One region of the Microbacterium sp. zg.Y1084 genome, then DNA from elsewhere that is predicted to be linked to it. Evidence: predicted binding sites of a transcription regulator. Region 1 holds the regulator's gene; each other region holds the start of a gene.
What was found. Region 1 encodes HrcA, which represses chaperone genes, less so after heat shock. Its sites were predicted from a motif close to TTNGCACTCGNNNNNNNCGAGTGCNAA; they were not measured.
Positions count from the first base shown of each region.

Region 1 (3,272 bases):
GTGTGGCAGAGCTCGCGCGGGCGGGCGTCACCCGGCTGTCCATCGGCATGCAGTCGGCCGTCGCGCACGTGCTGGCGGCGCTGGACCGCACGCACGACCCCGACAACGTGGCCACCGCCGTCGCCGCAGCGCGCGAGGCGGGACTCGATGTCAGCGTCGACCTCATCTACGGCGCGCCGGGGGAGACCCTCGCCGATTGGGAGCGATCGCTGGAGACCGCGGTCGGCCTCGCTCCCGACCACATCTCGGCCTACGCCCTCATCGTCGAGGAGGGGACGAAGCTGCATCGTCAGATCCGTCGCGGCGAGGTGCCCGCGCCCGACGACGACCTGCAGGCCGACATGTACGAGCTCGCCGACGAGACGCTCGCCGCTGCCGGCTTCGAGTGGTACGAGGTGTCCAACTGGGCGCGGGACGAGTCCCACCGCTCGCGGCACAACCTCGCCTACTGGCGCGGCACCGACTGGTGGGGCTACGGTCCGGGCGCGCACAGTCATGTCGCCGGTCTGCGCTGGTGGAACGTGAAGCACCCCGCCGCCTACGCGCAGCGCCTCGCCGCCGGAGAGTCGCCCGCCGCCGGGCGGGAACGCCCCGACGCGGCATCCCGCCGGCTGGAGGACGTGCTGCTGCGCTCGCGCATCCGTGAGGGCCTCGCGCTGGCCGAGGTCACCCCCGCCGGCCGCGGCGCGGTCGCCGGGCTCATCGCGGACGGCCTCGTCGACGGGGCCGCGGCCGTGCACGGAACCCTCGTACTCACCCGCCGCGGTCGGCTGCTGGCCGACGCGGTCGTGCGCGCCCTCACCGCCTGACGCGAGCAACGACCTCACCGCGGTAGAATTGGCACTCGCGAGAGAAGAGTGCCAACGGGGAGGGAGTGACATGGTCAGCGAACGCGGATTGCAGGTGCTGCGGGCGATCGTCCAGGACTATGTGGACACCAACGAACCCGTCGGCAGCAAGGCGATCGTCGACCGGCACGCTTTCGGCGTCTCCGCGGCGACGATCCGCAACGACATGGCCCAGCTGGAGGATGAGGAGCTCATCGTCGCGCCGCACACCTCGTCGGGGCGTGTGCCGACCGACAAGGGGTACCGCGTCTTCGTCGACCACCTCGCCCAGCTGCGCCCCCTCACTCCCGCCCAGCGCACCGCGATCGGATCCTTCCTCGACGGCGCCGGCGATCTGGACGACCTCCTCGCGCGCACGGTGCGCGCCCTCACGCGGCTCACCGGGCAGGTCGCGATCGTGCAGTACCCGTCGTTCGCGCGGGCGCACGTCTCCCATCTCGAGCTGGTCGACCTCGGCGGCGGCCGGGTCATCGTGATCGTCGTCACCGACATCGGGCGTGTGTCGCAGCGCATCGCGTCGGTTCCCACCGATCTGGGGGAGGACGGCATGACGCGGGTGCGCGCGCGTCTGGCGGAGCTCCTCACCGGAAGCAGCGTGCGCGACGGCGCGCAGGCGGTGGCCGACCTGCTGGCCGCGCCCGCCCAGCCCGACGCGTTCGACCGCGCCGTGCGCGCGATCGCGGGCGTGGTGGCCGAAGAGCTCGAGGAGTTCCGGCAGGATCGCCTGGTGCTCGCGGGCAGCGCCACACTCGCCCGTCGCGAGCAGGACTTCCGCGGCAGCATCTACCCGCTCCTCGAGGCGATCGAGGAGCAGGTCACGCTGCTGAAGCTCATGTCCGAGATGGTCGCCGACGACCAGGGGCTCGCCGCGAGCATCGGGCGCGAGAACGAGCCGTTCGGGCTGGCGGAGGCATCCGTCATCACCGGCGAGTACGACGTGACCGGCTCGCGCGCGAGACTGGGACTGCTGGGCCCCACCCGCATGGACTACTCCTCGAACCTGGCGGCCGTCCGCGCCGTCGCCCACTATCTGAACCGGCTGCTCGAAGAAGACGAGAGCAACCGCTGACGGTTCCGACGCCGCGTCCGCGCGGCACGAAAGGCGAATGTGGCTGACCACTACGACGTACTCGGCGTGTCGCGTGACGCGACTCCCGACGAGATCAAGAAGGCGTATCGTCGCCTGGCGCGCGAGCTGCACCCCGACGTCAACCCGGGTGCCGACGCCTCGGAGCGCTTCAAGCTGGTCACCCATGCGTATGACGTGCTGAGCGACCCCGACCAGCGTGCCCGCTACGACATGGGCGGCGACAACGCGTTCGCCGGCGCCGGCGGCGGGTTCAGCAACTTCGGCGACATCTTCGAGACGTTCTTCGGCGCCGCGGGCGGCGGCGGTGGTCGGGGCGGACGGCCCCGCTCACGCCGCGAGCGCGGCCAGGACGCGCTGGTGCGCGTCACGCTGCAGCTCGGCGACGTCATCTTCGGCGTGCACCGCGACATCGAGGTCGACACGGCCGTCCTGTGCGAGACCTGCTCGGGCTCGTGCTGCCAGCCCGGAACCCAGCCCGCCACGTGCGACATCTGTCACGGCACCGGCCATGTGCAGCGCACCGTGCGGAGCCTTCTCGGCAACGTCGTCACCTCGCAGCCGTGCAACGTGTGCCAGGGGTACGGCACCACCATCCCCTTCCCCTGCACGACCTGCCAGGGCCAGGGGCGGGTGCGCGCCCGCCGCACGGTGTCGCTCGACATCCCTGCCGGCGTCGAGACCGGCCTGCGACTGCAGCTGCCCGGCTCCGGTGAGGTCGGACCGGCCGGCGGCCCCAACGGCGACCTGTACATCGAGGTCACGGTGGCTGCGCACGAGGCGTTCAGCCGCGACGGCGACGATCTGCTCGCGACCCTCGAGGTGTCGATGCCGGATGCCATCCTCGGCACCAGCACCACGATCGAGTCCCTCGACGGGCCGGTCGAACTGGAGGTCCGTCCCGGCGTGCAGTCCGGCGACGTGCTGACCATCAAGGGCCGCGGCATCACGCCGCTACGGGGCTCGCAGCGGGGCGACCTCAGGGTCGGCGTGCAGGTGGTCACCCCCACCCGGCTCGACGCCAAGGAACGCGCGCTCATCGAGGACTTCGCCAAGCGCACCAAGGCTCCCGCACCGCGGCTGGCCGAGTTCCACCAGGGTCTGTTCTCGAAGCTCCGCGACCGCTTCCGGGGCTGACATGGCGCTGCACTTCGTCGACGCGGCGGCCGGCGCCGCCGGACCCGGCGACCGCATCACGCTGACAGGCGCCGAGGCCCACCACGCCGCAGCGGTGCGCCGCGTGCGCGTAGGGGAGATCGTCACGCTCGGCGACGGCCGAGGCGCCTGGCTCACGGGTGCCTGCGCATCGGTGTCGCCGCGTGAGGTGGTCATCGAGG
Region 1 is NZ_JANJGV010000002.1:136,671-139,942, forward strand. Features, by position in the region: gene hemW (radical SAM family heme chaperone HemW) at 1-809, shown strand, start outside; gene hrcA (heat-inducible transcriptional repressor HrcA) at 880-1,917, shown strand; gene dnaJ (molecular chaperone DnaJ) at 1,957-3,072, shown strand; gene NQ165_RS01910 (16S rRNA (uracil(1498)-N(3))-methyltransferase) at 3,074-3,272, shown strand, end outside.

Region 2 (3,272 bases), on a different contig from region 1:
GTGCTTGCGCTCCTTCAGCTCGACCTCGGTGGCCGCACCCGCCTTGATGACGGCCACGCCGCCGGCGAGCTTGGCGAGACGCTCCTGGAGCTTCTCGCGGTCGTAGTCGCTGTCGGTGTTCTCGATCTCGCGGCGGATCTGGGTCACGCGACCCTCGATCTGAGCCGAGTCGCCCGCACCTTCGACGATGGTCGTCTCGTCCTTGGTGATGATGACCTTGCGCGCGCGGCCGAGCAGGTCGACCGTGGCGTTCTCGAGCTTGAGGCCGACCTCTTCGGTGATGACCTGGCCGCCGGTGAGGATCGCGATGTCCTGCAGCTGCGCCTTGCGACGGTCGCCGAAGCCGGGGGCCTTGACGGCGACCGACTTGAAGATGCCGCGGATCTTGTTGAGCACCAGCGTCGCGAGAGCCTCGCCCTCGACGTCCTCGGCGATGATGAGGAGCTCCTTGCCCTCCTGGATCACCTTGTCGACGATGGGCAGAAGGTCCTTGATGTTCGAGATCTTCTGATTCGCGATGAGGATGTACGGGTCCTCGAAGACAGCCTCCTGGCGCTCCGGGTCCGTGACGAAGTAGGGGTTGATGTAGCCCTTGTCGAAGCGCATGCCCTCGGTGAGCTCGAGCTCGGTGCCGAAGGTGTTGGACTCCTCGACGGTGACCACACCCTCCTTGCCGACCTTGTCGATCGCCTCGGCGATGAGCTCGCCGATGGAGGCGTCAGCGGCCGAGATCGACGCGGTGGCAGCGATCTGCTCCTTCGACTCGACCTCCTTGGCCGACGAGAGCAGCTCGGCGGTGATGGCCTCGACGGCCTTCTCGATGCCGCGCTTGAGCGAGATCGGGTCGGCGCCGGCTGCGACGTTGCGCAGGCCCTCGCGGACGAGCGCCTGGGCGAGGACAGTGGCGGTGGTGGTGCCGTCACCGGCGACGTCGTCGGTCTTCTTGGCGACCTCCTTCACCAGCTCCGCACCGATCTTCTCGAACGGGTCGTCGAGCTCGATCTCCTTGGCGATCGAGACGCCGTCGTTCGTGATCGTGGGGGCGCCCCACTTCTTTTCGAGCACGACGTTGCGACCGCGCGGGCCGAGCGTCACCTTGACGGCGTCGGCGAGGATGTTCAGGCCGCGCTCGAGACCACGACGGGCCTCTTCGTCGAAAGCGATGATCTTTGCCATGTGTGTGTTCGTCCCTCCCGGACGTCGGAATGTCTTTAGCACTCAACAGGAGTGAGTGCTAAGCCATTCTGGCACTCGCCCCTGGGGAGTGCAAGCCACGCCGGGCGCGTCGCGACACACGTCGACACACGTCGAGAGGGTCGGATGCCACAGCCACGCGAGGCGCCGGCATCCGCGGACGCCTCAGAGCGGCCGAACGGCCTCCGCCTGCGGGCCCTTCGCGCCGGTGCCGAGGGTGAACTCGACCTGCTGGCCCTCTTCGAGCACGCGGAAGCCGCTCATCTCGATGCTCGAGTAGTGAACGAAGACGTCCTGGCCGTCGGCGACGGTGATGAACCCGAAGCCCTTCTCAGCGTTGAACCATTTGACGGTGCCCTGGGCCATGTGAATCTCCTGTTGCTGGATGTGACGACGCCAGCGTAGCCAGCGGCCGCCTCGCGTCACGGCCGCAGCGGGCACTGTTGACGCGGGCGCCCCGAAGTCTTCACATCGGCGAAACACAGCACGCCGGAGGTGGCGCTCGGTGCGGCTCAGGGAGCAGGCGTGTCCATGCCGGACCCGATGCGGTCCACGCCGAGCACGACCGCCAGCTGCCGCGATTCAGGGTCGTCGACCGGCTGATACACGTCGCTCTGCACGACCTCGGCGCCGCCGATGACCTCGGCGAGGGCGAGGGCCGCGGCCTCATCGGTGGCGAAGGGGTAGTACACCGTGGTGGTGGCGAAGTCCCGCGACCCGGCATCGCCGGCCAGCACGAGATCCGGCGACCAGCCGGCAGCGACGATCTGGTCGCGGGCGCGCGTGGCCAGTCCGGCTTCGGGCGTGGCGTTGAGCACGAGCACGTTGTACTCGGTGTCGAGCTCCGGGGTCACCACGGGCGCCGGGACGGCCGTCGGCGCGACCTCGGGATCGAGGCTCACGCGGCCCGTGAGCACCAGCGTGCCGAAGATGCCGACGGCGACCAGCACGACTGTTGCGACGGCGGCCCACAGCAGCACGACCCAGCCTCGCATGCGCGGATTCTCCGCGCGGTGCGCGCCCACACGACCGCTGCCAGGGGGCAGCTGATCGAAGCGATCCTTCGGGTAGGTCGTTCTCGGCACTGTGAAATGCTACCTGGCCACGCGCGGGCTCATCGCGACGCGGGCTCGGCGGGCCTGCTCCCGCGCGTCCCGGATGCGCCGCAGCCGCGACACCATCATCGGGTCGTACTCCAGCGCTTCGGGGGTGTCGATCAGCCGGCCCAGCAGCTGGTAGTACCGCGCCGGCGACAATCCCAGGTGGGCGTGGATCGCCTCTTCCTTGCGCGGACCGTGACGCGACCAGCCCGATTCGAAGTCGAGGATCGCGCGATCGCGGGGGGTCAGCGGCACCCTTCCACGCTAACGCGGCCGGGCGGCATCCTCTGCGCGCCACTCCACGTACGAGCCGAGCGGATCGACGGCGGCGAGCACCTCGCCGTCGAGGGCGAGGGCGAAGCCGCCTGGCCAGGTCTGCGGGTCGACCGGCTGCGTCCACCCGTCGTGCAGGGTCGGGGCGTCGAGGGTGATCCAGCGGCCGGCGGCACGCGCGGCGTCGATCATCGCCCGCCGCCCGGCCCACGGCACGAAGGCGAGCACGCCGGGCGTGGTGACGACGAGCGTGGCATCCGCCGGCGCCTGCCGCGCCACCTCGGCGATGAGCGCGGCCCCGTCGCCGGCGACGAGCAGGGGCGGGTCGGATGCCGCGATGCGCAGGGCCTGGCGCACGCGCTCGGCCCGCCCGGTCTCCCCCGGCCACACCAGACCGGTGAGCCACGCCTCGGTGTCGGGCAGGGCGGGGTCCAGTGGCGCGAGGTCGATACCCGCCCGCCACACCACCTCGGGCAGACGCAGCGGCGGCACGGCCTCGCCCCGCAGGTCGCTCTCGAGGGTGACCGCAGACGGACCGTCGGGCGGATCGAGCGCGATGACCTCGCCGTCGGGGCGGCGGTACCGGTACGAGTAGCGGTCGGGGTAGAGGCACAGTCCGGCGCTGGCGCCGACCTCGAGCAGCGCGATCGGGCCGGGCACGAGCGCGAGGGCCGGCAGAAGCGCCGCACAGCGCAGCGGCTCATT
Region 2 is NZ_JANJGV010000003.1:604,112-607,383, reverse strand. Features, by position in the region: gene groL (chaperonin GroEL) at 1-1,176, opposite strand, end outside; gene NQ165_RS07495 (cold-shock protein) at 1,360-1,560, opposite strand; gene NQ165_RS07490 (LytR C-terminal domain-containing protein) at 1,707-2,279, opposite strand; gene NQ165_RS07485 (DUF3263 domain-containing protein) at 2,289-2,549, opposite strand; gene NQ165_RS07480 (DUF2332 domain-containing protein) at 2,559-3,272, opposite strand, start outside.
Region 2: groL (chaperonin GroEL) is a predicted target of HrcA. The motif match lies at 1,212-1,238, and genes of this name have one in related genera.

Region 3 (3,272 bases), on a different contig from region 1:
TCGCGGTGTGGGCGCTCGTGCTCGGCGTGCTGTCCGTGCTGTACAGCGCGGGGTGGCTCGTGTGGGCCGCACAGACGTCCGACCTGCTCGGCTGACGGCGCCCGGGGCGTCAGCGCGCCCCGCGGGCTCAGACGACGCGGTCTGCCAGCAGCGCCAGCCGCTTGCTGCCCACGCGGGTGAGCAGCAGGGTCGCCGAGGCGGTGCCCGACAGCTTGAGCTTCGTCCGCAGCGTCGCCGGGTCGACGTCGACCCCGCGCTTCTTGATCTCCAGGGTGCCGATGCCCCGCTCGCGCAGCGCCTTGGACAGATTCTTCACATCGGCCGGCAGACGCTCGCGCACCCGGAAGCTCGACACGAACGGGCTCGTCATGGCGGCATCGCCGGTGAGGTACGCGATGCCCGGGGCGAGCATCCCGGCATCCAGCCGCCGGGCGACCTCGCCGATCAGCCTGGCGCGGATCACGGCGCCGTCCGGCTCGTGCACGAACGCGCCGAGCTCGCGCACCGGTGCGTCGGGTGCGTCGGCGGCGGCGGTGATCTCATGGGCGGTGTCGCCGCGCAGCACGAGGGCGGCACGGCGGATGCCGGGACGCGCGAGGCGGCCGGTCCACACGACGAGTTCGATGGTCGAGCCGTCGACGCTGATCCACTGCGCCTCGACGTCGGCCGGCAGGGCCGTGCGGTCGAAGGCAGGACCCAGCTTGATGCCCGCCGGCGTTTGCTCGGCCAGCGAGAAGACCCATTCCAGCGAGGGCGACCAGGCGTCGGGGCCCAGTCGGGTGGTCTCGGTGTGACCGGCGGTACGACGGGCCGGATCGAGCCAGACCGCGTCGACCGAGGGGACGTCGAACGACTCCGCGCGACCGTGGTGCACCCGCACCTGCTGGCCGAACGGGGCGAGGTTGTACGCCGCGATCGCCGCGGTCACCTCGTCGGCTTCGACGGCCTCGACCTCCAGGCCCAGGGCGGCCAGGCCCAGCGCGTCGCCGCCGATGCCGCAGCCGAGATCGGCCACGCGGGAGAAGCCGGCGTCGCGGAAGCGGCCGGCGTGACGCGCGGCGACCGCCAGCCGCGTGGACTGCTCCAGGCCCGCGCGCGTGAAGAGCATCCGATCGGCGAACTCGCCGAACTTCGCCTCTGCCTTCACCCGCAGCCTGGCCTGGCCGACGACGGCGGAGACCAGATCAGGGGAGTGCCCCGCAGCCCGCAGTCGCGACACCGCAGCGGCCGCGTCGGCGGTGCTGCGGATGGGACCGGTCGCGTCGAGCAGCCGCAGCCCTTCGGGGGTCAGCAACGCGGTCAGCTCGGACAAGTCCACCCGTTCAGCCTAGGGTGGCCGGCCGTCGCGCGCCGCCACGTGGCTGCGCGACCGGCCGGCGTCACGGGGCGTCACCTCGACTGGCACTCGCGTTGCATGAGTGCCAGTGCGCCCGTACACTTGCGTTAGCACTCTCAACAGGTGGGTGCTAACGAGTCTTCAGTTCCAAGAAAGAGGTAGACCGTGTCGGTTTCCATCAAGCCGCTCGAGGACCGCATCGTCATCAAGCAGGTCGAGGCCGAGCAGACCACCGCCAGCGGGCTGGTCATTCCTGACACCGCGAAGGAGAAGCCCCAGGAGGGCGAGGTCGTCGCCGTGGGCCCCGGCCGCATCGACGACAACGGCAACCGCATTCCGCTCGACGTCGCCGTCGGCGACCGCGTGATCTACAGCAAGTACGGCGGCACCGAGGTCAAGTTCGGTAGCGACGAGCTGCTCGTGCTGTCGGCCCGCGACGTGCTGGCTGTCGTCGTCCGCTGATCGGACTGCTCTTCACTTCTGAAGGCCCCGGATGCCACTGGCATCCGGGGCCTTCGTCGTTGCGGCGGCTCTAGGCTGAGGCGGTGACGACAGCCCCTGCCGCCGACCCCGCCCGCGAGCGCCTGCTCGGCGGGGTGTACGCCTTCGCGTCCTACTTCCTGTGGGGCTTCATGCCCCTCTATTTCCTCGTGCTCGCCCCCACCGGCCCGTGGGAGGTCGTGTCCTGGCGGGTGCTGCTGTCGTTCGTCTTCTGCCTGCTGCTGCTGACGGTGACCCGGTCGTGGCCGAAGATCATCGCGATCGTGCGCCGGCCGCGCCTGCTGCTGTGGACGGCCGTCGCCGGGGCGCTGATCTACGTCAACTGGCAGGTCTTCCTCATCGCCACGCTCACGGGCCACGTGCTCGAGGCGAGCCTCGGATACTTCATCAATCCGATCGTGACGGTGCTGCTCGGGGTGCTGGTGCTGCGTGAGCGCCTGCGGGTCACGCAGTGGGTCGCCCTCGGCATCGCCGCAGCGGCGGTCGTGGTCATCGTCGTCGGCTACGGCGCCTTCCCGTGGATCGCCCTCACCCTCGCCGCCTCGTTCGGCCTGTACGGGCTGGTGAAGAAGCAGCTGGGTCCGGCGGTGGATGCCGTCAGCGGCCTGACCCTCGAGTCGTTCTGGCTGCTGCCGGTCGCGATCGTGCAGCTCATCGTCGTCGGCGCGACCACCGGTATCACGATGGGCACCGCCGGTATCGGGCACGCCGTGCTGCTCGGGCTCGCCGGGGTCATCACCGCCACGCCGCTGCTCTTCTTCGCCGCCGGCGCGCGGCGTGCGCCACTGACGGTCATGGGCCTGCTGCAGTTCGTCGCGCCCATCCTGCAGTTCGCGATCGGGGTGTGGCTCGGTGAGGACATGCCGCCCGAACGCTGGGCGGGCTTCGCGCTGGTGTGGCTCGCGCTCACCCTGCTCACCGCCGACTCGCTCCGTCATGCCCGGCGGCCGCGCGGGGTGGACGACCTCGGCGCGGTGACCTGAGCGGATGCCGTCGCTCCGGCATCCGCTCATATCAAATGCGGGCGCCGCCGTTATCGTTCCGAGACTGTTCTGTTTCAGACCGTTAACACATCGCAACATTGCGGGTGAGGAGCGGGGTTTAGGTTGGGACCCACTGGCACGGCGCCCGACCTTCCGTGTCTTTCACCACAATTAGGGAGCACTATGAGCGTCTTCACACGTTCGCGCCGTTCCTCGTTCCTCGGCGTCGTCGCCGTGGCCGGGGCGAGCGCGATGATCCTGGCCGGCTGTGCCGGTACGAGCGAGCCCGCAGAGACCTCCGCGGGGCCGACCGAGGAGCGCGAGGCACTCACCCTCAGCATCGGCACCGTTCTGCCGCAGACCGGCTCGCTGGCATACCTCGGCCCGCCGGAGGAGGCGGGTGTGGGCCTGGCCGTCGCCGAGATCAACGAGGCGGACAAGGGCATCACCGT
Region 3 is NZ_JANJGV010000012.1:66,351-69,622, reverse strand. Features, by position in the region: gene NQ165_RS13795 (hypothetical protein) at 1-95, shown strand, start outside; gene NQ165_RS13790 (class I SAM-dependent methyltransferase) at 128-1,318, opposite strand; gene groES (co-chaperone GroES) at 1,502-1,798, shown strand; gene rarD (EamA family transporter RarD) at 1,882-2,820, shown strand; gene NQ165_RS13775 (ABC transporter substrate-binding protein) at 3,004-3,272, shown strand, end outside.
Region 3: groES (co-chaperone GroES) is a predicted target of HrcA. The motif match lies at 1,399-1,425, and genes of this name have one in related genera.